2 linked regions of the Methylibium petroleiphilum PM1 genome follow. The main gene of each other region encodes a partner of the protein of the gene in region 2 in a complex. Links are inferred from orthologs where the notes say so. Each region holds a gene or a part of one and is shown on either strand. Other genes may lie near its edges. The genes, in order: uvrA and mfd.

The links.
Region 1: the proteins of mfd (region 2) and uvrA are in contact, whole or in part, in a crystal structure (PDB 4DFC), measured with the Escherichia coli proteins. The link is inferred for Methylibium petroleiphilum PM1 from one-to-one orthologs.

What each region holds. Positions count from the first base shown.
Region 1 is NC_008825.1:98,978-109,646, forward strand. What follows is about bases 4,105-7,676. They hold uvrA (excinuclease ABC subunit UvrA), read right to left. Parts: upstream 7,356-7,676; coding sequence 4,305-7,355; downstream 4,105-4,304. Other genes in these bases: MPE_RS00495 (OmpA family protein), read left to right, coding at 4,105-4,253. Outside these bases: MPE_RS00490 (DUF7379 domain-containing protein), read right to left, coding at 1-3,576; more of MPE_RS00495, read left to right, coding at 3,750-4,104; MPE_RS00505 (heavy-metal-associated domain-containing protein), read right to left, coding at 7,692-8,900; MPE_RS00510 (sigma-70 family RNA polymerase sigma factor), read right to left, coding at 8,897-9,544; MPE_RS22595 (VWA domain-containing protein), read left to right, coding at 9,722-10,669. UniProt on the Escherichia coli protein: The UvrABC repair system catalyzes the recognition and processing of DNA lesions. UvrA is an ATPase and a DNA-binding protein. A damage recognition complex composed of 2 UvrA and 2 UvrB subunits scans DNA for abnormalities.
Region 2 is NC_008825.1:1,689,370-1,700,514, forward strand. What follows is about bases 2,871-6,918. They hold mfd (transcription-repair coupling factor), read right to left. Parts: upstream 6,545-6,918; coding sequence 3,071-6,544; downstream 2,871-3,070. Other genes in these bases: serB (phosphoserine phosphatase SerB), read right to left, coding at 2,871-3,068; ispD (2-C-methyl-D-erythritol 4-phosphate cytidylyltransferase), read left to right, coding at 6,629-6,918. Also shown: MPE_RS07895 (polyhydroxyalkanoate depolymerase), read right to left, coding at 1-979; MPE_RS07900 (glutathione S-transferase family protein), read left to right, coding at 1,112-1,771; MPE_RS07905 (cupin domain-containing protein), read right to left, coding at 1,835-2,257; more of serB, read right to left, coding at 2,349-2,870; more of ispD, read left to right, coding at 6,919-7,342; ispF (2-C-methyl-D-erythritol 2,4-cyclodiphosphate synthase), read left to right, coding at 7,342-7,830; ppk2 (polyphosphate kinase 2), read right to left, coding at 7,843-8,778; MPE_RS07935 (sensor histidine kinase family protein), read right to left, coding at 8,874-10,178; osmolarity response regulator transcription factor OmpR, read right to left, coding at 10,374-11,084. UniProt on the Escherichia coli protein: Couples transcription and DNA repair by recognizing RNA polymerase (RNAP) stalled at DNA lesions. Mediates ATP-dependent release of RNAP and its truncated transcript from the DNA, and recruitment of nucleotide excision repair machinery to the damaged site.

The sequences.
Region 1 (10,669 bases), 1.6 Mb from region 2 along the record:
GTGGTCCCAGCGCAGGCGCTCGGCCCATTCGTCGCGCGCCAGCAGTCGCCGCAGCTCGTAGGCTGCGTCGAGCGCGATGTGCTCGTCGATCTCGATCACCTCGACCTCGCGGATGCGCACCGGCTGCGGCCCGCCGGGCATCTGCAGCAGCAGCTGCGCCGCGCGCCACACCCCGTAAAGCAGCCCGGCCAGGCTGTCGCGCGCGGTGACGGCCTGCACGTGGGTGCCGACCAGCACGGTCGACAGCCGCAGGTCGACCGGCTCGCTGCCCCGCGCCGCATAGGGGTCGCGGTGCACGTGCTCGAAGGCATAGCGCAGCACGCCGCGCGTCACCGTCTCCGACAGCAGGCCGGGTGTCAGCTCGCCCACCGTGCCCAGCCCCAGCAGCAGCGCGCCGGGGTAGGCGGGCGGGGTCACGCCGTGGTTGTTGGGTCGCAGATAGTGCCCGGTGCGGCTGGCGCCGACGAACAGCTTCAGGTCGATCAGCCGCTGCAACTGGCCGTCGAGCTTCTCGTCGACGCGCTTGGCGGCACCGGACACACCGTCGTCCTGGTAGTGGCCGACCATCAGCGGGTAGCGTGCGAAATCGAGGCTGCCGTGCACCACCCGCACCTCGATCGGATCGGGGCTCGGTACCGGCTCGGGGCCGCTGCCACCGTGCGCCAGGATGTAGTCGGCCAGCTCGTCGTCGTCGGTCGGCAGCAGCGCCGGCTGCGGGGTCGGGGGCCACACCGTCAGTGCCGTTCCGGCGCCGCGCCGCTGCGGTGGCTGCTGCGGCAGCCGGCGGGTGCGGCCCGCGGTCAGCAGCTCGAAGTAGGCCTCGAAGCTTTCGCGGTGGTCGGGCAGCGTGCCGTGCTCGCAGGGCGCGTACCAGGTGCGCTCGGGCGCCAGCGCCGAGTTCCACGGCACCGTGCCGTCGCCGCCGTCGCCGGCCAGGAAGTCGATGCCGCGGCGGGTGGCGATCACCGCCTCACCCTCGCCGAACACGGTCTCCCAGGCATCCTGCGGCGGGCGCATCTGGAGCACCGTGCTGCCGGTGCCGGCCACGTAGAACACCGAAGGGTCTTCACACAGCGCCTGGAAGCTGTCCTGGAACGGGCGGCTGCGCACGAAGTCACGCGCGGCCTTCAGCACCTGCGGGTCGGGCAGCTGGGCGCCATGCTCGGCCTCGGCGATGCGCTGCCAGCTGGCGGCATCGAACAGGTCGCCGAAGGCCGGGTCGCTGTCGTGCGGCAGCATCTGCAGCAGACCGGGGAAGCCGGCACCGAAGCGCGCCATGTCGCGGTCGGACACCTTGCGCGCCAGCATCGCGAGCATCGTGGCCAGCCGGTACTGACGCAGCAGCAGCATCGCCGGCGCGTAGGAACCCTTGTTCGGCGTGCCCAGCATCACCAGGCGGCTGCCGCGCTGCTTGAGGTCCTGCCACAGCGCCTTGCCGGCGACGTCGACATAGAGCGCCTGGCGCGCCACCAGGCCGCCCATCGAATGCACCAGCAGGTGCACCGGCACCGTGCCGTCGTCCAGCCGCTCGACGATGGCGCGCAGTTGCTCGCGCAGGCCCGCGCCGCTGTGCTCGATCGACAGCCGCCAGTCGAATGGCACCGCGACGACGCGAAAGCGCGAGCGCGCCTCGTCCAGCAGGCGCTCGTAGCTGGCCGCCAGCAGGCCCCCGGCGCGCAGTGCGCTGCCGTCGGCACGCGCGTCGGGATCCTCGAGCCCCAGCCGCTCCAGCGATCCGTCGAGCATCGCGCCGAGCGTGAGCCAGATGCGATCACCGCCGTCGCGGCGCTGCAGCTCGCTGCCCATGATGCCGGGCAGCACCAGCAGGACCGGCTTGCGGGCGTTCTCGCGCAGCCCGAAATCGGCCAGCCAGGCCTCGAATGGCCGCCGGCTCAGCGGGTCGGACTTCAGCGCCTGCAGCAGGCCACGTGTGCGGCGTTCGTCGTCCGCCAGCGCGGCGAAGCCGTCGTCGCGTCCGGCCAGCGCGCTGAACAGCGCACTGCGCGACAGGCTGCCGGCACCGAAGTAGGCGAAGTGCGTGACGGTGGGCCCCTCGCAGCGCAGGCTGCGTGGCGGCTGCGCGCTGCGCTGCAGGCCGCCGAACATCGAGCGCGTGTGGACCACGAAGTCGTGGTCGTGCAGGCCGTAGAACACGTCGCCGAGCAGCGTGACGATGCCGCCCCAGCCCTTGCCGCGCGAATCGCCGGCGATCACGCGCAGGCGGTCGGTCGGCTGCGCGCCGCAGCCGGCCAGCGCCAGCGTCAACGGCGAGCCGGGGATCATCGCTTCCAGCCCGGGCACGATGCGCGCATCGGCGCGGGCTGCGACCAGTGAGCGCACCAGGCGCGAGACGCGCTCGAACGCCAGGCGACCCACGCCGCCGGTCGCGCCGCCGACCGCCAGCCCGACGGCGCGCAGCAGCAGCGACAGGAACAGGTCGGTGCGGCCGTCGGCCAGCAGCGTGCCGCGTGCCGGGCAGGCCACGCGGACGAAGCACCCCGGCCGCAGCCGCTGGGCCGCGCCGGCCAGCGCGGTGAACAGTGGCCGCAGCAGCGGCGCATCGGGGTGCGACGGCTGGCCCTCGCGGCCGGCGTAGGACGCGGTGAAGTGGCGCTGCGCCTGCTCCAGCGTCGGCGCGCTGCGCAGCGCGAACAGCTCGCCCACCAGACCGCCGCGTGAATGCGAAACCACGTCGACCGTGAAGACGCGGTCGTCCGGCAGCGCGGCCAGCAGCGCGCCGACCAGGCCGTGCGCGTTGTCGATCGGGCTGAGGGTGAGGCTGCGGTGCTCCCAGGCCAGCAGCGTGCTGCGCGCAGCGAGCGCGGTGAAGTCGCCTGGCCGTTCTGCGTCGCGCGCCTCGGAGTTGCCGGGGCCGGCCCACAGCGCGCCGAAGCTGCCCTCGGTGGACGACGCAGTGCCGTGCAGGAACAGCAGCACGCTGTCCTTCGCGTCGCTCAGCGGCAGGCTGCCGGCGGGTTGCCAGCTGCCGTCGACCCAGCGCAGCAGCACGCCACCCTCATCGCCCAGCGCGTCGTGCAGGCTGGCGTTCTCGAACGCCGCGCACAGCTTCGCGGCGAGCGGGAAGTCGGCCGCGGCGTTGCCTGGGAACCAGCGCGCGACGCTGCGGCCGAGGATCGCACCGAAGTCGTACAGCTTGTCAAGGCTGGTCGGGTCGGTCAGCTCGCTCACCGTGTAGCGCTCGACCGGGGCGCCGGGCGCGCCGCCGCGCGAGCGGGAGCGCGGGCTGCTCGCCAGGTCGAACGGCAGCTCGATGGTCGGTGCGCCGTTCGCGACACCGCGCTGTGCGGCCGCCTGCCGGCCGTGGCGGGCCGCGAACTCGACCGGGTCGGTGTAGAACACCGAGCCGTCGGCGAAGCGCACCTCCAGCACGGCGCCCGCCTTGCCCAGCTGCACGGCGTCGAGCCCGCGCGACGCGGCGCCGGCGCTGCCGCGCTGCTGGCGTTGCACGCTGGCGCCGTCGGCCAGATGGGCGTCGCACCACAGATCGAAGCTGCGTTTGCCGTGGATGGGAATCGGGGCGGCGCGACCGCTCCTGGCGGTGGACTTGCGGGCCATGGTGTCTCCAGGGAGCGCGTGAACCGCGCTTCATGCGCCGATGTAGCTTCGGCCGCGCAGCCCGTCAATCCTGCGAAGCCTCGGACCGGGGGCGGGCCTCGTGCGGCCCCCGTCACCTTCGCTCCCTAGAATCGCGCTTCGCTCAACAACGGATCTGCCAAGGCAGCACGAACATGTTCGATCAAGAGGATGAAGGCACGCGCATCGGCGTCTGGACGGCCCTGGCCGTGGTGTTCCTGGTGGTGGCCGGCCTGATCGGCGGCCTCGCGATCCGGGCGATGAACGCCGCTGCGGGCGGTGATGGAGCGCAGGCCGTGGCGGGCACCGAGACGCTGGCCTTCGTCGACGGTCCGCTCGAGGGCGAGGTGGTCGGTACGGTCTACTTCGCGGTCGGCCAGGCCGTGCTGCCGGACGGCGCGCTGGTGGCGCTGGACAAGGCGATCCAGGCCGTGAAGGACGCGCCTCAGCAGCGCGTCGTGCTGTCGGGCTTTCATGACGCCAGCGGTGCTGCGGCTCTGAACGCCGAACTCGCCAAGGCGCGCGCGAAGGCCGTGCGTGCGGCGCTGGTGGCCGAGGGCGTGGACGCGGCGCGCATCGCGCTGCGCAAGCCCGACGTGACGCTGGGCGACGGCGCCGCGCCGGAAGCGCGTCGCGTGGAGATCCGGCTGGTGGAGTGATTCTCGCGAGACCCTCTCCCACGTGCGGGGGAGAGGGCGGGACACCGAGCGCTATTCGCCCAGCAGCGGCTGCAGGTAGCGCCCGGTGTGGCTCGCCGGATTGGCGGCCACGTCCTCGGGCGTGCCCACCGCCACCACCTGGCCGCCTCCGGCGCCGCCTTCGGGGCCCATGTCGATCAGCCAGTCGGCGGTCTTGATGACATCGAGGTTGTGCTCGATCACGACGATGGTGTTGCCGGCGTCGCGCAGCTGGTGCAGCACCTTCAGCAGCAGGTCGATGTCGGCGAAGTGCAGGCCGGTGGTCGGTTCGTCGAGGATGTAGAGCGTGCGGCCGGTGTCGCGCTTGCTCAGCTCGAGCGCGAGCTTGACCCGCTGCGCCTCGCCGCCCGACAGCGTCGTGGCGCTCTGGCCCAGCGTGATGTAGCCCAAGCCCACGTCGAGCAGCGTCTGCAGCTTGCGCGCGATGCTCGGCACGGCGCTGAAGTAGGCGTGGGCGTCCTCCACCGTGAGGTTCAGCACCTCGGTGATGTTCCTGCCCTTGTAGAGCACCTCGAGCGTCTCGCGGTTGTAGCGCTTGCCATGGCAGACGTCGCAGGGCACGTAGACGTCGGGCAGGAAGTGCATCTCGACCTTCAGCACGCCGTCGCCCTGGCAGGCCTCGCAGCGCCCGCCGGCCACGTTGAACGAGAAGCGGCCCGGTCCGTAGCCGCGCTCGCGCGCCGCCGGCACCTCGGCGAACAGCTCGCGGATCGGCGTGAACAGGCCGGTGTAGGTGGCCGGGTTGGAGCGCGGCGTGCGGCCGATCGGGCTCTGGTCGACGTTGATCACCTTGTCGAAGTGCTCGATGCCGTCGATCTCGTCATGCGGCGCCGGGTCGAGATGGCTCTGGTAGAGCTTGCGCGCCACCGCCGCGTACAGCGTGTCGTTGACCAGCGTGCTCTTGCCGGAACCCGACACGCCGGTCACGCAGGTCAGCAGGCCGACCGGGATCTCGACGCTCACGCCCTTGAGGTTGTTGCCGCGCGCGCCGGCGATGCGCAGCGCGGTGATCGCACCGCGTTCGGCCCAGGCCCGCTGGCCGGGCGTGGGTTCATTCTTGCCGGCCTTGCGCGGCGGCAGGCCGGCCGCGGCGACAGCGTCGATGTGCGGCGTGGCGTCGCTGCGCCAAGGCGTGCGCTGCCGCGGCACCGCGATGCGCAGCGCGCGGCCGAGGTACTGGCCGGTCAGCGATTCGGGCGCCGCGCACACGTCCGCGAAGCGACCCTGCGCGATCACGCGGCCGCCGTGCACGCCGGCGCCCGGGCCCATGTCGATCACGTGGTCGGCGGCGCGGATCATGTCCTCGTCGTGTTCCACCACCAGCACGCTGTTGCCGATGTCGCGCAGGTGCTTCAGCGTCGCGATCAGCCGGTCGTTGTCGCGCTGGTGCAGGCCGATGCTGGGCTCGTCGAGCACGTACATCACGCCGGTCAGGCCGGAGCCGATCTGGCTGGCCAGGCGGATGCGCTGCGCCTCGCCGCCCGACAGCGTGTCGGCGCTGCGGTCCAGGCTCAGGTAGTTGAGCCCCACGTCGTTCAGGAACTTGAGCCGCGACGAGATCTCGCGCACCACCTTGTCGGCGATCTCCGCCTTCGCGCCCCGCAGCCGCAGCCCGTCGAACACCTGCTGCGCCTCGCGCAGCGTCGCGTGCGCGATCTCGTAGATCGGCCGCGCCGTGCCGCTCGCCACGTCGACCAGCTTCACGTGGCGCGCCTCGCGCCGCAGCCGCGTGCCGTGGCAGTCGGGGCAGGGCTTGGCGGCCTGGTAGCGCGCCAGGTCCTCGCGCACCGCGACCGAGTCGGTCTCGCGGTAGCGTCGCTCGAAGCTAGGGATGATCCCTTCGAAGGGATGCGAGCGCTTCACGATGCGCTTCTTGCCGCTCGCGGCCTCGCTGGCGTAGACGAAGGCGATCTCGGTCTCGCCCGAGCCGTGCAGCAGCACCTGCCGGTGCTCGGGCGCGAGCTGCTCGAACGGCGTGTCGGTGTCGAAGCCGTAGTGCCGCGCCACGCTCTCCAGCATCGAGTGCGTGTAGGCATTGCGCCGGTCCCAGCCCTTGATCGCGCCGCTGGCGAGGCTGAGCGACGGGAAGGCGACCACGCGCTCCGGGTCGAACACCGTCACCTCGCCGAGCCCGTCGCAGCTCGGGCAGGCGCCCACCGGCGAGTTGAACGAGAACAGCCGCGGCTCCAGCTCGGCCAGCGAGTAGCTGCAGATCGGGCAGGCGAACTTCGCGGAGAACAGGTGTTCCTGGCCGGAATCCATTTCCCACGCGATCGCGCGGCCGTCGGCGAAACGCAGCGCGGCCTCGAAGCTCTCGGCCAGGCGCTGTCCCATCTCGGGCCGCACCTTGAGCCGGTCGATCACCACGTCGATGTCGTGCTTCTCGTTCTTCTTCAGCTTGGGCAGGTCGGTGATCTCGTGCACCGCACCGTCGATGCGGAAACGCACGTAGCCACGCGCCTGCATGTCCTCGAACAGCTCGCCGTGCTCGCCCTTGCGCTCGCGCAGCACCGGCGCCAGGATCATCAGCCGCGTGTCCTCGGGCAGCGCCAGCACCGCGTCGACCATCTGGCTCACGCTCTGGGCCTGCAGCGGCAGTTCGTGGTCGGGGCAGAACGGCGTGCCGGCGCGGGCGTACAGCAGGCGCAGGTAGTCGTGGATCTCGGTGACGGTGCCGACGGTCGAGCGCGGGTTGTGCGAAGTGGCCTTCTGCTCGATGCTGATCGCCGGCGACAGGCCCTCGATCACGTCGACGTCGGGCTTGTCCATCAACTGCAGGAACTGCCGCGCATAGGCGCTGAGGCTCTCGACGTAGCGGCGCTGGCCCTCGGCGTACAGCGTGTCGAAGGCCAGGCTCGACTTGCCCGAACCCGACAGCCCGGTGATCACCACCAGCTGCAGGCGCGGGATGTCGAGGTCGATGTTCTTCAGGTTGTGGGTGCGCGCGCCGCGCACGCGGATCGTCGCGGCGGGCTCGGCGGCCGGCAGGCGGCGCGGCGCGGCCTCGTGCCCGTCGGCGGCTGAGGCTGCGGCAGCGCGATCGGGTGGGGGCGTGTCCAGCATGGTGGGTTAGGGCCTGTTAACGCTACCGGAGGGCTCGCGCCCGTGCTGCGCAGGCCGCAGGGGTAGGCGCGAGGGAGGCGGCGTGCTGTTGCACGCAACGACTGAGCAACGCCTCCCTGCGGTCTGCGCAGCACGGGCCCGAAGGGTGATCCCAGGAAACGGGCGCCCTCGGCGTTGCCCATGCTCGCCGGGGGCCGACCCCGGCTGCGCTGTGCGCCTTGATGGCGTCCGTTTCCTGGGTCACGCGAGCCCTCCGGTAGCGTTAACAGGCCCTAGCCCCGCAGGCATGCAGGGCAACCCGGCATTATGCGGGGCCGACCGTTCGCGCGCAGGCACTCAGGGTGGCGGCGACCGATCCAGTGCGCCCGAGGCCAGCGTCGCGGCGAGGCGCTGCGCGGCATCACCGGCCGGCAGCGGCGCCCGCCAGATGCGGCCGTCCGTGCCGGCCGGCTGCCACCACAGCGCGCCCTCCAGGATCGCCACGCGGCCCAGCGGGCGGCCGTCGGTCGACAGCACCTCGGTCCAGGCCGTCGGCAGCGCCGCCGACGAGGTGGCCGCCACCGGCCGCCACCGGCCACGCGTCAGCGCCTGCGCGTCGCCGAACCACGCCAGCGCGCTCGGTGGCATCCCGGCCGCGGACGACGGCGCCACCGCGGTGGCCGCGTCGCGTCGCGCCAGCCGGGCGGGCGCGTCGCCACCGCTGCCGCGCAGGGCTGCGATCGGCGCGGCCAGCGGATCGTCGGGCGGTGCGGCCTGGGCCGATGGCCTGTCGTCCCGTCCGCTGCGCTCGGCGGTGGCGCCGAGCGGGGTCTGGTTCTGCGCCGCGGCGCCGGAGCGCTCCGACGGCGTGACGGCCGGTGCAGCGGGGGAGGCCGCCATCGGGGTCGGCGGCGGCGAAGCAGCAGCCGGCGGATTCGCCGCCTCGGGCGCTGCGATCCTCTTCTCCTGGGCCGCTGCCTTCCCGGCGGGCGGACCCGATGGCGCGGGGCCGGTCGTTCGAGGCCGCGGGGCGGCGGCCTCGCGCCGTCCGCCATCGTCGTTGTCGGCGCGCCGCGCGGTGATGGCGGCCGTGTCGCGCGCGGCTGCGTCTGCGGCCGTCTCGGCCGGTACGTCGCGGTGTGCCGGCGGCCGGTCCGCTGCGGGGTCTGCGGCGGTGGTTGAGGCGGACGGTGCGGTCGACGGCCCCGCCGGGGCAGCGCCGTCATGGACCGGTTCGGTCTCCGGCGGCGGGCCGTCGCGCCACATCACTCCGATCACGGTGGCGAGCATCAGGCTCGCGAACGCGGCCGTCGCGCCCGGATGGCGCAGCCACGCGGTGCACGAGGCGAACCCGTCGCGCACGCGGGCCCAGGGCGCCGCGGCCGGTCGCGCTGCCTTTTTCGGCGCGGACCCTGAGGCGACCCGGGCGGCGTCGAGGATGCGCCGGCTCAGCTCGGCCGGCGGGCGGGCGTCGCGGTCCGGCGCATGCCGCAGCGCGGCGCGCAGATGGGCGTCGCGCGCCACGTCGTCGTCACCGGCCGGCTCGGGCGGGTGCGGACGGTTCATGCGCTCCCCTCGGGCGCGGTCAGCACGCCCGCACCGGGCAGGTAGGCGCCCATGCAGGTGCGCAGCTTGCTCATCGCATAGCGCAGCCGGCTCTTGGCGGTCTCGAAACCCAGTTCCAGCGCGGCGGCCAGTTCGGCGAGCGACAGGCCGTCCTCGTGGTGCAGCAGGAACACCGCCTTCTGCGCGGCGGGCAGGCCATCCAGGCAGTCGAGCAGGCGCTGGCCGGCCGCACGCCAGAAGGCCTGGTCGTCGACGCCCTGCCCGTCGGCGCCGTGGGCGACCGGCCAGCGGGCCCAAGGCTCGCCGTCGGGTTCCCAGGGGTCGGGCCCCGGCGCGTCGACCGATACCTCCCGGCCGCTCCTGCGCAGGCAATCGACCGCGCGGTGGTGGCCCAGCGTGAACAGCCAGGTGCGAAAGCTCGCGCCCTGCGGTGCCCAGCGGGTGCGCGCGTCGATCACGCGCAGCCAGGTGTCCTGGAACACCTCGTCGGTCTGTGCCGCGCAGGCGCTGCCGAGCAGCCTGCGCACGAAGCGGTAGAGCGCGACGTGGTGGCGTGCGTAGAGCCGTTCGAAGGCGCGCGCGTCGCCGCCGGCGAAGGCCTGCATCAGCGTGTCGTCGGAGGGTTCGGGCGTGGGGTCGGGCATGGGCCTGCTCAGTCTGCCATCGCGGCGGTTCGGGCTTGTACGTGCGAGGGCCGCGAACGGGGTTGAACGGCGCGACGGCATTGGTCTTGACCCCGTTCGGGCGGCCCGGCCGTATCAGCCAGCCTGGGCGCGCGACGGATCGCGCGCCTCTGTCCTGTTCACCGACTGGAGTCGACGATGACCCTGCCTTCTTCCTTGTTCCCGGGTTGGCTGCGGCCGGCCGGGCTTGCCGCCGTCAGCCTGCTGAGCGCCTGCAGCGTCGGCTGGAGCGAGGCGCACGACTGGGTCTCGCCCGCGCCCGCGCGGACCGAGGCCGTGCGTCCGCTGCCCCGGCCGACCGGCCCCGGCTGGGATGCCACGCTGTGGGCCGGCCCGCAGTCCGGGCCGCCGGCCAGCCCGGACGCGCGCGACTGCGACCGCGCGCCGCAGGCCTTCGAGCTCGACGGCCCGGGCGACGCCCAGGCCCTGCAGCGCGAACGCCGGGAACGCCGCGAACGCGACGACGGCGACCGCCGTGCCGACCGCCACGGCGCCGCCAAGGCCGCGGCGGAATCGGCGGTGGCCGGCGCGGCGCCGTCGGGGCGTACCGATGCGCTGCGCCACAGCGCGCCGGCCGCGGCCCCGGCGCTGCAGCCCGACGAACGGGCGGCCGGGCCCGCGCCGCGCCGGCCGCGCGACGAGCCGGTGTCGGCCGGCGTGGTCGACGACAACGCCGACTTCGGCGCCTACCTGGCCTACCGCGCGCGCAACGAGCACCTGCCGGTGCGTCCGCGCGACGTGCAGGAGCGCTACCGCCTCACGGTGCACGACGCCGCCGGCCGGCCGGTCGCCGACGCGCAGGTCAGCCTGCACGCCGACGGCCGCGCGCTGCCGCTGTGGGCCCGCACCGACGCCGGCGGCCAGGTGTGGCTGCATCCGGGCGTGATGCCGGGCGGCGCGCCGGCGCTGATGGAGGTGCAGGTGCGCAAGGGCGGCACCGTGGGCCGCGCGCTGCTGCAGCGCGGCCAGCGCGATGCGCTGCAGGTCCGGCTGGACCGGGACCTGCCGCTGCAGCGCGCCCGTCTCGACCTCGTGTTCCTGGTCGACGCCACCGGCTCGATGGCCGACGAGATCGACAAGCTCAAG
Region 2 (11,145 bases):
CGCGGTAGTTCAGGTCGCCCTGCGCCAGCGCGTAGTCCTGGAACACCAGTTTCACGGTCTCCAGATAGAACTCGGCGGCCAGGTCGTTGACGGCGAAGTACTCCTCGTAGAACTGCCGCGTGGCCTCGGCCTTCTCGATGTCGCCGGTGGCGATGTGGTGGTACAGGTCGGCGAAGGCCTTGCGGTGCCGGTCCGGGTTCATGCTCATGAAGGCGGTGAGCTGCAGGAAGCCGGGGTACACGCGCCGCATCGCGCCGGCATAGCGCAGCGGCACGTCGTGTACCAGGTTCTTCTCGAACCACTCGATCGGCTTGCTGGTCGCGAGCTTGTTCACCTCGGTCGGGTTGATGCGGCAGTCGATCGGGCCGGCCATCAGCGACATGCTGCGCGGCTGCGCCGGGTTGTCGTCCTCGCTCATCAGCGCCACCGCGGCCAGCGCCGGCACGCAGGGCTGGCAGATCGCCATCAGGTGCGAGCCGGGGCCTATGGTCTCCAGGAACAGGATCAGGTGGTCGATGTACTCGTCCAGGCCGAACGGCCCCTCGGCCAGCGGCACATGGCGGGCGTTGTGCCAGTCGGTGATGTAGACGTCGTGGTCGGCCATCATCGTGCGCACCGTGTCGCGCAGCAGCGTGGCGAAGTGGCCCGACAGCGGCGCGGCGATCAGCACGCGCGGCTGGTCGGCCGGAGCGTCCTCGCGCACGAAGCGCAGCAGGGTGGCGAAGGGCGTGCTGGTCACCACCTCCTCGCGCACCTTCAGCTCGCGCTCGCCGACCCGCACGGAGCTGATGCGGAACTCGGGCCGCTGGTGCGTCAGCCTGGCGAGCGAGAACACCTCGCAGGCGGCAGCCAGCTTGCGCACCGCCGGCAGCTGCTTCAGGACGAACCACTCGTGGCTGAGGTAGCTCGCTGCGGTACTGGCCGCCGTCTGGAGCGGCGCCAGCAGATCGGTGTGGTTCTGGTAGGCCTGGTACATCATGGGCTGCCTCATCCCCCGTCGACAGGCGGGGTCATGCAAGGCACCGCAGGCAAGTTGCAGGCCATGCGGAGTCGCCGCCCCAGGCTGGCACAGCGATTGCGGGAGGGAGTGCACCTGGAGGACGGATGCACCATGGCCAAGGCCACGCTCACGATCAGCAGCAAGAACTATTCGTCGTGGTCCCTGCGCGGCTGGCTGCTCGCGCGCTTCGCGGGGCTGGACTTCAGCGAGCACGTCCTGCCGCCCGACGATCCGGGCGTGAAGGCCGAGATCCTGCTGCTGGCGCCTTCGATCCTGGTGCCGCGGCTGCGCCACGACAAGGTCGACGTGTGGGACACGCTGGCGATCGCCGAGTACCTGCACGAGATCAAGCCCAAGGCCGGGCTGCTGCCGGCCGATCGTGCGGCGCGCGCGCACTGCCGGGCCGTCTGCGGCGAGATGCACTCGGGCTTCAGCTCGCTGCGCTCGGCGCTGCCGATGAACCTGAAGGGCAGCTTCCCGGGCTACAAGGTGTGGAGCCGGGCGCAGTCGGACATCGAGCGCGTGGTCGAGATCTGGTCGGACTGCCTGAAGCGCTACGGCGGTCCATGGCTGTTCGGTGAGCACCGCACGATGGCCGATGCGATGTACGCGCCGGTGGTCACGCGGCTCAAGACCTACGACGTGCGCATCAGCGACCGCGCCTGCATCGAGTACTGCCTGCGGGTGATGTCGATGCCCGAGATGCAGGAATGGATCGCGGCCGCGAAGACCGAGCCGGAGTCGATGGAGGAACTCGAAGTCGAGTTCTGACCGCCCGCCGTCACCGACGGCCCGCTCCCGCCCTGGTGGGGGACGGAAACGGGCCCGGCGTTCTCAGAACCAGGCCTTGGGCGCCGGGATATCGCAGACCGGATCGACGTCGATGGTCTTGAAGTCGGCCGGGCCGACCACTTCCAGGTACTCCATGTCGGGCGAGTAGTCGAACAGGAAGTGGCGGACGCCCGGGCGCTGGTGCACGCAGTCGCCGGCAGAGACCAGCGTCTCCTGGTCCTCGTACATGAACTTCGCCCAGCCCCTGAGCATGATCACGATGTGGAACTCCGCCTCATGGCGGTGCCACCCCGTGCCTTTCTCCGGTGCATTGTTCGCGATCACCAGCTGCGCGATCACCTTGCCGTTGGTGGCCTCGGCGATGCCCAGATCGCGGTAGAGGAAGAAATCGCGCAAGCCGTCGCTGCGGAAGTGGGTGTCGGTCGGCTTGACGTGGGAGAACTTCGTGGCGGTGCGATCGAGCATGGCGGGGCCCTCCGGGGTTGGTAATGGATTGCTGCTATGCACAAACCATTCCTGCCGGAGCGATCCGGCCTGCCCCGGGACAGGGCAGCGCTCAGTGCGGCGACATCACCTCGAGCAGACGGTCCAGCCCGCCCTGCTCGATCGATACCATCGCCTGCGCCCGCACCGCGGGCTTCGCGTGGTAGGCCACCGACAGGCCGGCAGCGCCCATCATCGGCAGGTCGTTGGCGCCGTCGCCCATGGCGATCGCGCGCGAGGGCGCGATGCCCAGCTGCGCACAGGTGGCGAGCAGCATCTTCCGCTTCTCCTCGCCATCGCAGATGTCGCCCCAGTCCTGGTCGACCATCCGGCCAGTGAGGGCGCCGTCGGCCACCTCGAGCACGTTGCTGCGGGTGAAGTCGAGGCCCAGCCGGTCGCGCACGTGGTCGCTGAAGAAGGTGAAGCCGCCCGAGACCAGCAGCGTCCTCAGGCCCGCGGCCCGGCAGGCGCGCACCAGCGTCTCGGCGCCGGGGTTGAGCTGCAGGCGCTGGGAGAGCACCTGCTGCATCGCCGTCACCGGCACGCCCTTCAGCAGTGCCACGCGCCGTCGCAGGCTGTCCTTGTAGTCGGCGATCTCGCCGCGCATCGCGGCCTCGGTGATGGCCGCGACCTCGGCCTTGCGACCGGCCGCGTCGGCGATCTCGTCGACGCACTCGATGTTGATCAGCGTCGAGTCCATGTCGAAGGCGATCAGGCCGAAGTCCGGCAGCTTCAGGGGTGGCGCGATGCCCCGCACGGTCAATCCCGGGGCGAACTCGGTCGGTGGCGTCATGCTCATGCGGAAAGGGCGGGGGTGGGCGTGCCGAGCGAGCGCAGCACGTCGCGGATGAACTGGGCGCGGGCCATCGGATCAGGCAGGGCCTTCTCGATGCGCAGCTTGTCGTTGCCGGCCAGCTTGATGTGGCGGTTCTTCTGCACCAGCTCGATGATGCGCAGCGCGTCGACCGGCGCGTCGGGCCGGAAGCCGATGCTCATGGCCTGCGGGCCGGCGTCGATCTTGAGCACACCGTAGGCGCGCGCCTGCACGCGCAGGCGGTGCACGTCGAACAGCGTCTGCGCCTGCGGCGGCAGCTTGCCGAAGCGGTCGACGATCTCCTCGAGCATGGTGTCGATCTTGTCCAGCCGGTCGGCGCTGGCCAGCCGCTTGTAGAGCGACAGGCGCACATGCACGTCGCCGCAATAGGCGTCGGGCAGCAGCGCCGGCGCGTGCAGGTTGACGTCGGTGGCCACGTTCACCGGGTTCAGCAGATCAGGCTCGCGGCCGGCCTTCATCTCGCGCACTGCGGTGGCCAGCATCTCGTTGTAGAGCTGGAAGCCGACCTCCATCATGTTGCCGCTCTGGTTCTCGCCCAGCACCTCGCCAGCGCCGCGGATCTCCAGGTCGTGCATCGCGAGGTAGAAGCCCGAGCCGAGCTCCTCCATGTCCTGGATCGCCTGCAGGCGCTGCGCGGCCTGCTTGGTGAGGCCTTCCACATCGGGCACCAGCAGGTAGGCATAGGCCTGGTGGTGCGAGCGGCCGACGCGCCCGCGCAGCTGGTGCAGCTGTGCCAGGCCGAACTTGTCGGCGCGGCTCATCACGATGGTGTTGGCGGTGGGCACGTCAATGCCCGTCTCGATGATGGTCGAGCACAGCAGCAGGTTGTGCTTCTGCGCGACGAACTCGCGCATCACCCGCTCCAGCTCGCGCTCGGGCATCTGGCCATGGGCGACCGCGATGCGCGCTTCCGGAAGCAGTTCCTCCAGCGTGCGGCGGCGGTTCTCGATGGTCTCCACCTCGTTGTGCAGGAAGTAGACCTGACCGCCGCGCTTCAGCTCGCGCATCACCGCCTCGCGGATGGTGCCGTTGGACTCGCCGCGCACGAAGGTCTTGATGGCGAGCCGGCGCTGTGGCGCGGTGGCGATCACGCTCAGGTCGCGCAGGCCCTCGAGCGCCATGCCCAGGGTGCGCGGGATGGGCGTGGCGGTGAGGGTCAGCACGTCGACCTCGGCGCGCAGCGCCTTCATGGCTTCCTTGTGGCGCACGCCGAAGCGGTGCTCCTCGTCGATGATCAGCAGCCCGAGGTTGGCGAACTTGGTGTCCTGGCTCAGCAGCTTGTGTGTGCCGACCACGATGTCGATCGTGCCCTCGGCCAGTCCGGCCATCGCCGCCTTGATCTCCTTGGCCGAGCGGAAGCGCGACATCTCGGCCACCTTGACCGGCCACTTGGCGAAGCGGTCGGCGATGTTCTGGTAGTGCTGCTCGGCCAGCAGCGTGGTCGGCGCCAGCAGCGCCACCTGCTTGCCGCCGGTGACCGCGACGAAGGCAGCACGCAGCGCCACCTCGGTCTTGCCGAAGCCGACGTCGCCGCACACCAGACGGTCCATCGGCTTGGGGCTGACCAGGTCCTGGATCACCGCGTGGATCGCGGCGCGCTGGTCGGCCGTTTCCTCGAAGCCGAAGCTGGCGGCGAAGGCCTCGTAGTCCTGCGGCGAGAAGCGGAAGGCATGGCCTTCACGGGCGGCGCGGCGCGCGTACAGGTTCAGCAGCTCGGCGGCGGTATCGCGCACCTGCTCGGCCGCCTTGCGCTTGGCCTTCTCCCACTGGCCGGAACCCAGCCGGTGCAGCGGCGCCTCCTCGGCGCTGACGCCGGTGTAGCGGCTGATGAGCTGCAACTGCGCGACCGGCACGTAGAGCGTCGCCTTGTCGGCGTACTCGAGGTGCAGGAACTCGCTCGGCCCGTCGCCCAGGTCGATGTTGACCAGCCCCACGTAGCGGCCAATGCCGTGGTTGGCATGCACCACCGGGTCGCCGACCTTGAGCTCCGACAGGTCCTTAATCAGCGCGTCGACATCGCTGGTCTGCTCCTGCTTGCGGCGGCGCCGTACCGTGGGTGCGGCGTCGAACAGCTCGGTCTCGGTGACGAACTGGATGCCGGGCGTGCCCGACCCACGGACCCAGAAGAAGCCGCTCGCCAGCGGCGCGACGGTGATCGCGTAGCGGTGATCGCCGGCCTCGAAGTCCGCGAGCGAAGCGACCGTCGGCGGCTCCAGCTGGTGGTCGCGCAGCAGCTCCAGCAGGCTCTCGCGTCGGCCCTCGCTCTCGGCGACGAGCAGCACGCGCGGGCCGGTGCTGTCGGTGCCCTGCTTCGCGAGGTGCTGCTCCAGCTTGCGCAGCGGGTCGGGCGTGCCGCGCTCGACGGCCAGATCGGGCAGCGGGCGCACCCATTCGAGCGGGTCGCTGCCGCGCAGCGACAGCTGCGCATGGTCGTTGCAGCGCGCGAAGAAGGCGTCGGGCGGCAGGTAGATCTCCTGCGGCGGCAGGATCGGCCGCTCGGGGTCGTGCTGCAGGAAGCGGTGGCGCTCGCGCGTCTCGCCCCAGAACTTGTTCAGCGCTGCATCGACCTCGCCGTGCAGCACCAGTTCGGCCGCGGCGCCGAGGTAGTCGAACACCGTCGCCGTCTCGTCGAAGAACAGCGGCAGGTAGAACTCGATGCCGGGACCGGCCAGGCCGGTGCCCATGTCCTTGTAGAGGCGCGAGCGGCTCGGGTCGCCTTCCATCTTCTCGCGCCAGCGGGCGCGGAAACCGGTGCGGGCCGCCTCGTCCATCGGGAACTCGCGGCCCGGCAGCAGCCGCACCTCGGGCACCGGGTAGAGGCTGCGCTGGCTGTCGGGGTCGAAGGTGCGGATCGAGTCGACCTCGTTGTCGAACAGGTCCACGCGATAGGGCACCGGGGAGCCCATCGGGAACAGGTCAATCAGCCCGCCGCGCACCGCGTACTCGCCGGGCGACACCACCTGGCTCACGTGCTGGTAGCCGGCCAGCGTGAGCTGGGCCTTCAGCGCCGCCTCGTCGAGCTTCTGCTTCTGAACGAAGTGGAAGGTGTAGGCCGCCAGGAAGGACGGCGGCGCGAGCCGCAGCAATGCCGTGGTCGCCGGCATCAGCACCACGTCGATCGCGCCCTCGCTCCGCGCATGCAGGATGCGCCACAGCGTGGCCAGCCGCTCGGAGATCAGGTCCTGGTGCGGCGAGAAGCTGTCGTAGGGCAGCGTCTCCCAGTCGGGGAACACGGCGACGCGCAAGCCTGGCGCGAAGAAGGCCAGTTCGTCCTGCAGCCGCTGCGTGTCGGCCGGTTCGGCACTGATGACGGCGGTGATCTGCCCCTGCGCGGCGCGCTGCTCGGCGAAGCGCGCGAGCAGCAGTGCATCGGCCGAGCCGAACGGGCGGGGCAGGGTGTAGCGCTTGCCGGGGGCGAGGGCGGGGAGGTCCATGCGGTGAAGAAAGTCGAAAGCAGATCGCCCCGCCGCGGGAGCAGGCGGGGCGATCCACGGGGTGAATTCTAGAATCGGCATCCGATGACCCCGAATCCCGCTCTCGAGCCACCCCGGTGCTATGCGCTCGTGCCCTGTGCGGGCGTCGGTGAGCGGGCCGGCGTGGGCGGGCCCAAGCAGTACCGCGAGATCGCCGGCCGCAGCGTCGTCGCGCACACGCTGGCGGCGCTGGCGCGCGTGCCGCGCCTCGCCGGCACGCTGGTCGTCGTGGCGCCGGAGGATCGCGTGTTCGAGGCGCATGCGCCGGCGGTGCAGACCTGGGTGGCGCGCGTCGGCGGCGCCACGCGGGCGGCCAGCGTGCTCAACGGGCTGCAGGCGCTGGCCGGGCGCGGCGCACGCGACGACGACTGGGTGCTGGTGCACGACGCGGCGCGCTGCCTGCTGCAGCCCGCGGACGTGGAGCGCCTGATCGCCGCCTGCGAGGGCGACGCCGTCGGCGGCCTGCTCGCGCTGCCGGTCGCCGACACGCTCAAGCGCGAAGGCGCCGGCCCCGGCGAGGGCCGCGTCTCGGCCACCGTCGAGCGGCGCGCGATGTGGCAGGCGCAGACGCCGCAGATGTTCCGTCTGGGCCTGCTGCGCGAGGCGCTGCGCGCCGCCGGCGACACCGTCACCGACGAAGCGAGCGCGATCGAGGCGCTGGGCCACGCGCCGCGGCTGGTGCCGGGATCGCTGGAGAATTTCAAGCTCACCTGGCCGGCTGATTTTTCGCTGGCCGAACGACTGCTGAGGACACGCTGATGAACCCCGTTCCGTTCCGCATCGGCGAGGGCTGGGACACGCATGCGCTGGTCACCGGCCGCAAGCTCGTCCTCGGTGGCGTCGACATTCCGCACAGCCACGGTCTGCTCGGTCACTCCGATGCCGACGCGCTGCTGCACGCGATCACCGACGCGCTGCTCGGGGCCGCGGCGCTGGGCGACATCGGCCGCCACTTCCCCGACACCGACGCGCGCTTCGCCGGCGCCGACTCGGGCGTGCTGCTGGCCGAAGCGGCGAAGCGGGTGCGCGAGGCGGGCTGGGTAGTGGGCAACGTCGACGCCACCATCGTCGCGCAGGCGCCGAAGATGGCGCCGCACATCCCGGCGATGGTCGAGCGCATCGCCGCCTGCCTGGGCGTGGCGGCGTCGCAGGTCAACGTGAAGGCGAAGACGGCCGAGAAGATGGGACCGGTGGGCCGCGGCGAGGCCATCGAGGCGCGCGCCGTGTGCCTGCTGCTGCCGGCCTGAACGGCCGGGGGTTCAGTAGATCTCGGGCACGATCATGTGCTCGGGCACCGGGTGGCGCAGGTAGTCCGCGTGCCGCACGCGCTCGGGCAGCGTGACCGTGGGACGTTCTACCTCGTGGTAGGGCATCTGGCCCAGCAGGTGGGCGATGCAGTTGAGCCGCGCGCGCTTCTTGTCCACCGCCTGCACCACCCACCAGGGCGCCTCGGGGATGTGGGTGCGTTCCAGCATCGTTTCCTTGGCCTTGGTGTACTCCTCCCAGCGGCGGCGCGATTCCAGGTCCATCGGGCTGAGCTTCCACTGCTTCAGCGGGTCGTGGATGCGGCCGAGGAAGCGCAGGTGCTGCTCCTCGTCGGTGATCGAGAACCAGTACTTGATCAGCTGGATGCCCGAGCGCACCAGCATCTTCTCGAACTCCGGCACCGAGCGGAAGAACTCTTCGACGTCGGCCTCGCTGCAGAAGCCCATGACCTTCTCGACGCCGGCGCGGTTGTACCAGCTGCGGTCGAACAGGACGATCTCGCCGCCGGCCGGCAGGTGCGACACATAGCGCTGGAAGTACCACTGCGTGCGCTCGCGGTCGTTGGGTGCCGGCAGCGCGACCACACGGCATACCCGCGGGTTGAGCCGCTGCGTGATGCGCTTGATGGCGCCGCCCTTGCCGGCCGAGTCGCGCCCTTCGAACAGGATGACGACGCGGTGCCTGGTGGCAGCCACCCAGTCCTGCAGCTTCACCAGCTCGCTCTGCAGGCGCAGCAGCTCGCGGAAGTAGCGGCTGCGCTCCAGGCGCTGGGCCTCGCGCTCGGCATCGCTCGGCGCGCCGGACGGCGACACGAGGTCGCGGTCGTCGATCTCCATCTCGAGCTCTTCGTCGTAGCTGTCGACGAGATCGCGGTGGAGGCGCTGCAGCAGGTCGTCGTCGTCGTGGTCGATCCGGTCGTTCAGGCTCATGGGCGGGGCAGGCGAGGGGTTGCGGGAGGACACAGGCGTCCCGTTCGAGCGTGCCCGGTTCGCGTGACCGTTTCGTGACGGCCCGAGGCCCCTGTCTACGGCGCCCGCTTCAGCCGGATGTGCGCCACGAAGCCGCCGTCGGCCGCATTGGCGATCTCGAAGCTGCCGCCCATGCGCTGCACCGCCTTCTCGACGATGGCCAGCCCGAGCCCGGCACCGGTGGCGGCGGTGCGGGCCGCGTCGCCGCGGTAGAACGGCGTGGTCAACTGCGTGAGCTTCTGCGGCGGCACGCCCGGCCCGTGGTCGCGCACACTGACGATCACCCACGGCCCGGTGCGGGCGTAGCTGACCACCACGTAGGCGATGCCGTCGGTGGAGCGGCCGTAGCGTCGGGCGTTCTCGAACAGGTTGCCGAGCACGCGGCCGAGTTCGGTGTCGTCGGCCATCACGCGGGTGTCGATCGCCACGCGCGACTCGATGCGGATCTGCGTCGGGTCGCGGAAGGCCGAGATCTCGCGGTCGACCACGCTGCTCAGGTGCACCGGCACCAGCTTCACCTCGCCGGGTCGCGCGTAATCCATGAACTTGTCGATGATGGCGTCGAGCTGGTCGATGTCGGCCGCCATGTTGCGCTTGGCCTCTTCGTCGACGACGCTCATCTCGGCTTCCAGCCGCATGCGAGCCAGCGGCGTGCGCAGGTCGTGGCTGATGCCGGCCAGCATGACCGCGCGGTCTTCCTCCACCTTGGCCAGCTCGCGTGCCATGCGGTTGAAGCCCATGTTGACCTCGCGGATCTCGCTGGTCATGGTCTGTTCGTCGAGGCGCGATTCGAACTCGCCGTCGCGGATGCGGCTGGCCGCGAACGACAGTTCCTTCAGCGGCCGGTTGATCAGCCCGGCGATCACCGCAGAGGCCAGCAACGTGGCGATCAGCGCGATGCTGGTCCAGACGAAGTAGGTGCTGCCGGCCACGGCCTCCACGCGCTTCGGGTCGGCCTGCAGCCAGTACGGATCGTGCTCGATGTTGAAACCGACCCACAGGCCCGAGACGCCGTTGACGCTGTTGGCGACCAGCGTGTCGGGCCCGAGCCGGGAGCGCAGCTCCTGCCCCACGGCACGGCTGAAGCGGTCGACCTCGAAGGGCTCGTACTTGTCCTTGGGCTCGCGCGGCACGATCTTGACCGACTCCTGGTCGCTCATCGTCTTGACCAGCGTCACGCGGTTGATCGCGTCGGCGTAGCGCATCGCGGCGCGCGACAGGTTCACCAGGCTGGCGATCTGGCGCGCCGCCTGCACCGCGCGCGGCTCGAACTCCAGCGCGCGGAAGGTCTGCATCCACGCGAAGATGCCGCCGCACAGCAGCAGTGCCAGCAGGATGAAGGTGCGCCAGAACAGCGTCATCGCGAAACGCGGCAGCAGGTGCCATTCGTCCGCCGACGCTTCCGCTGCTGCGCGCTCCGCCGACGGCCGCGCGCGGTGTGGCTGGGGTGCCCGCGCGGTGCCGCGCGAGGCCCGCCTCACCCGTTCATTCGAGATGAGCGGGTCAACCATGGCCAGCGCTCACCAGGGGCCGGGAGACGGCGTGTGTTCGGTGCTTCAAGCTGCGCCGTCCGGCACGAACACGTAGCCCACGCCCCACACGGTCTGGATGTAGCGGGGCTGGGCCGGGTCGGGCTCGATCATCTTGCGCAGGCGGGAGATCTGGACGTCGAGACTGCGGTCGAAGGGCTCGAACTCGCGGCCACGGGCCAGTTGCGCCAGCTTGTCGCGCGACAGCGGCTGGCGCGGGTGGCGCACCAGCGCCTTCAACATGGAGAACTCGCCGGTGGTCAGCGCGATCTGCTCGCCGTCCTTGGTCAGGCGGCGCAGCGCCAGGTCGAATTCGAACGGGCCGAAGCTGACGGTCTGTGCCTCCTTGGCCGGCGCGCCGGGGGCTTCCAGCGTGGGGCGGCGGCGCAGCACGGCGTTGATGCGCGCCAGCAGCTCCCGCGGGTTGAAGGGCTTGGGCAGGTAGTCGTCGGCGCCCACCTCGAGACCGACGATGCGGTCCACGTCCTCCACCTTGGCCGTCAGCATGATGATCGGCGTGGTGTCGTTGTTGGCGCGCAGCCGACGGCAGATGGACAGGCCGTCCTCGCCGGGCAGCATGAGGTCGAGCACGATCAGGTCGATGGTGTCGCGCGTCATCACGCGGTTGAGCGCCTTGGCATCCTCGGCCAGCAGCACCTCGAAGCCTTCCTGCGTCAGGTAGCGGCGCAGCAGGTCGCGGATGCGGTCCGGACGTTGGCTGTTGGCGGTTGCATTCATACGCTCTCCTGCATTTGTAACAGCGGCATTGTGCGCAACGAAACCGAGTGAAACGGGCCGG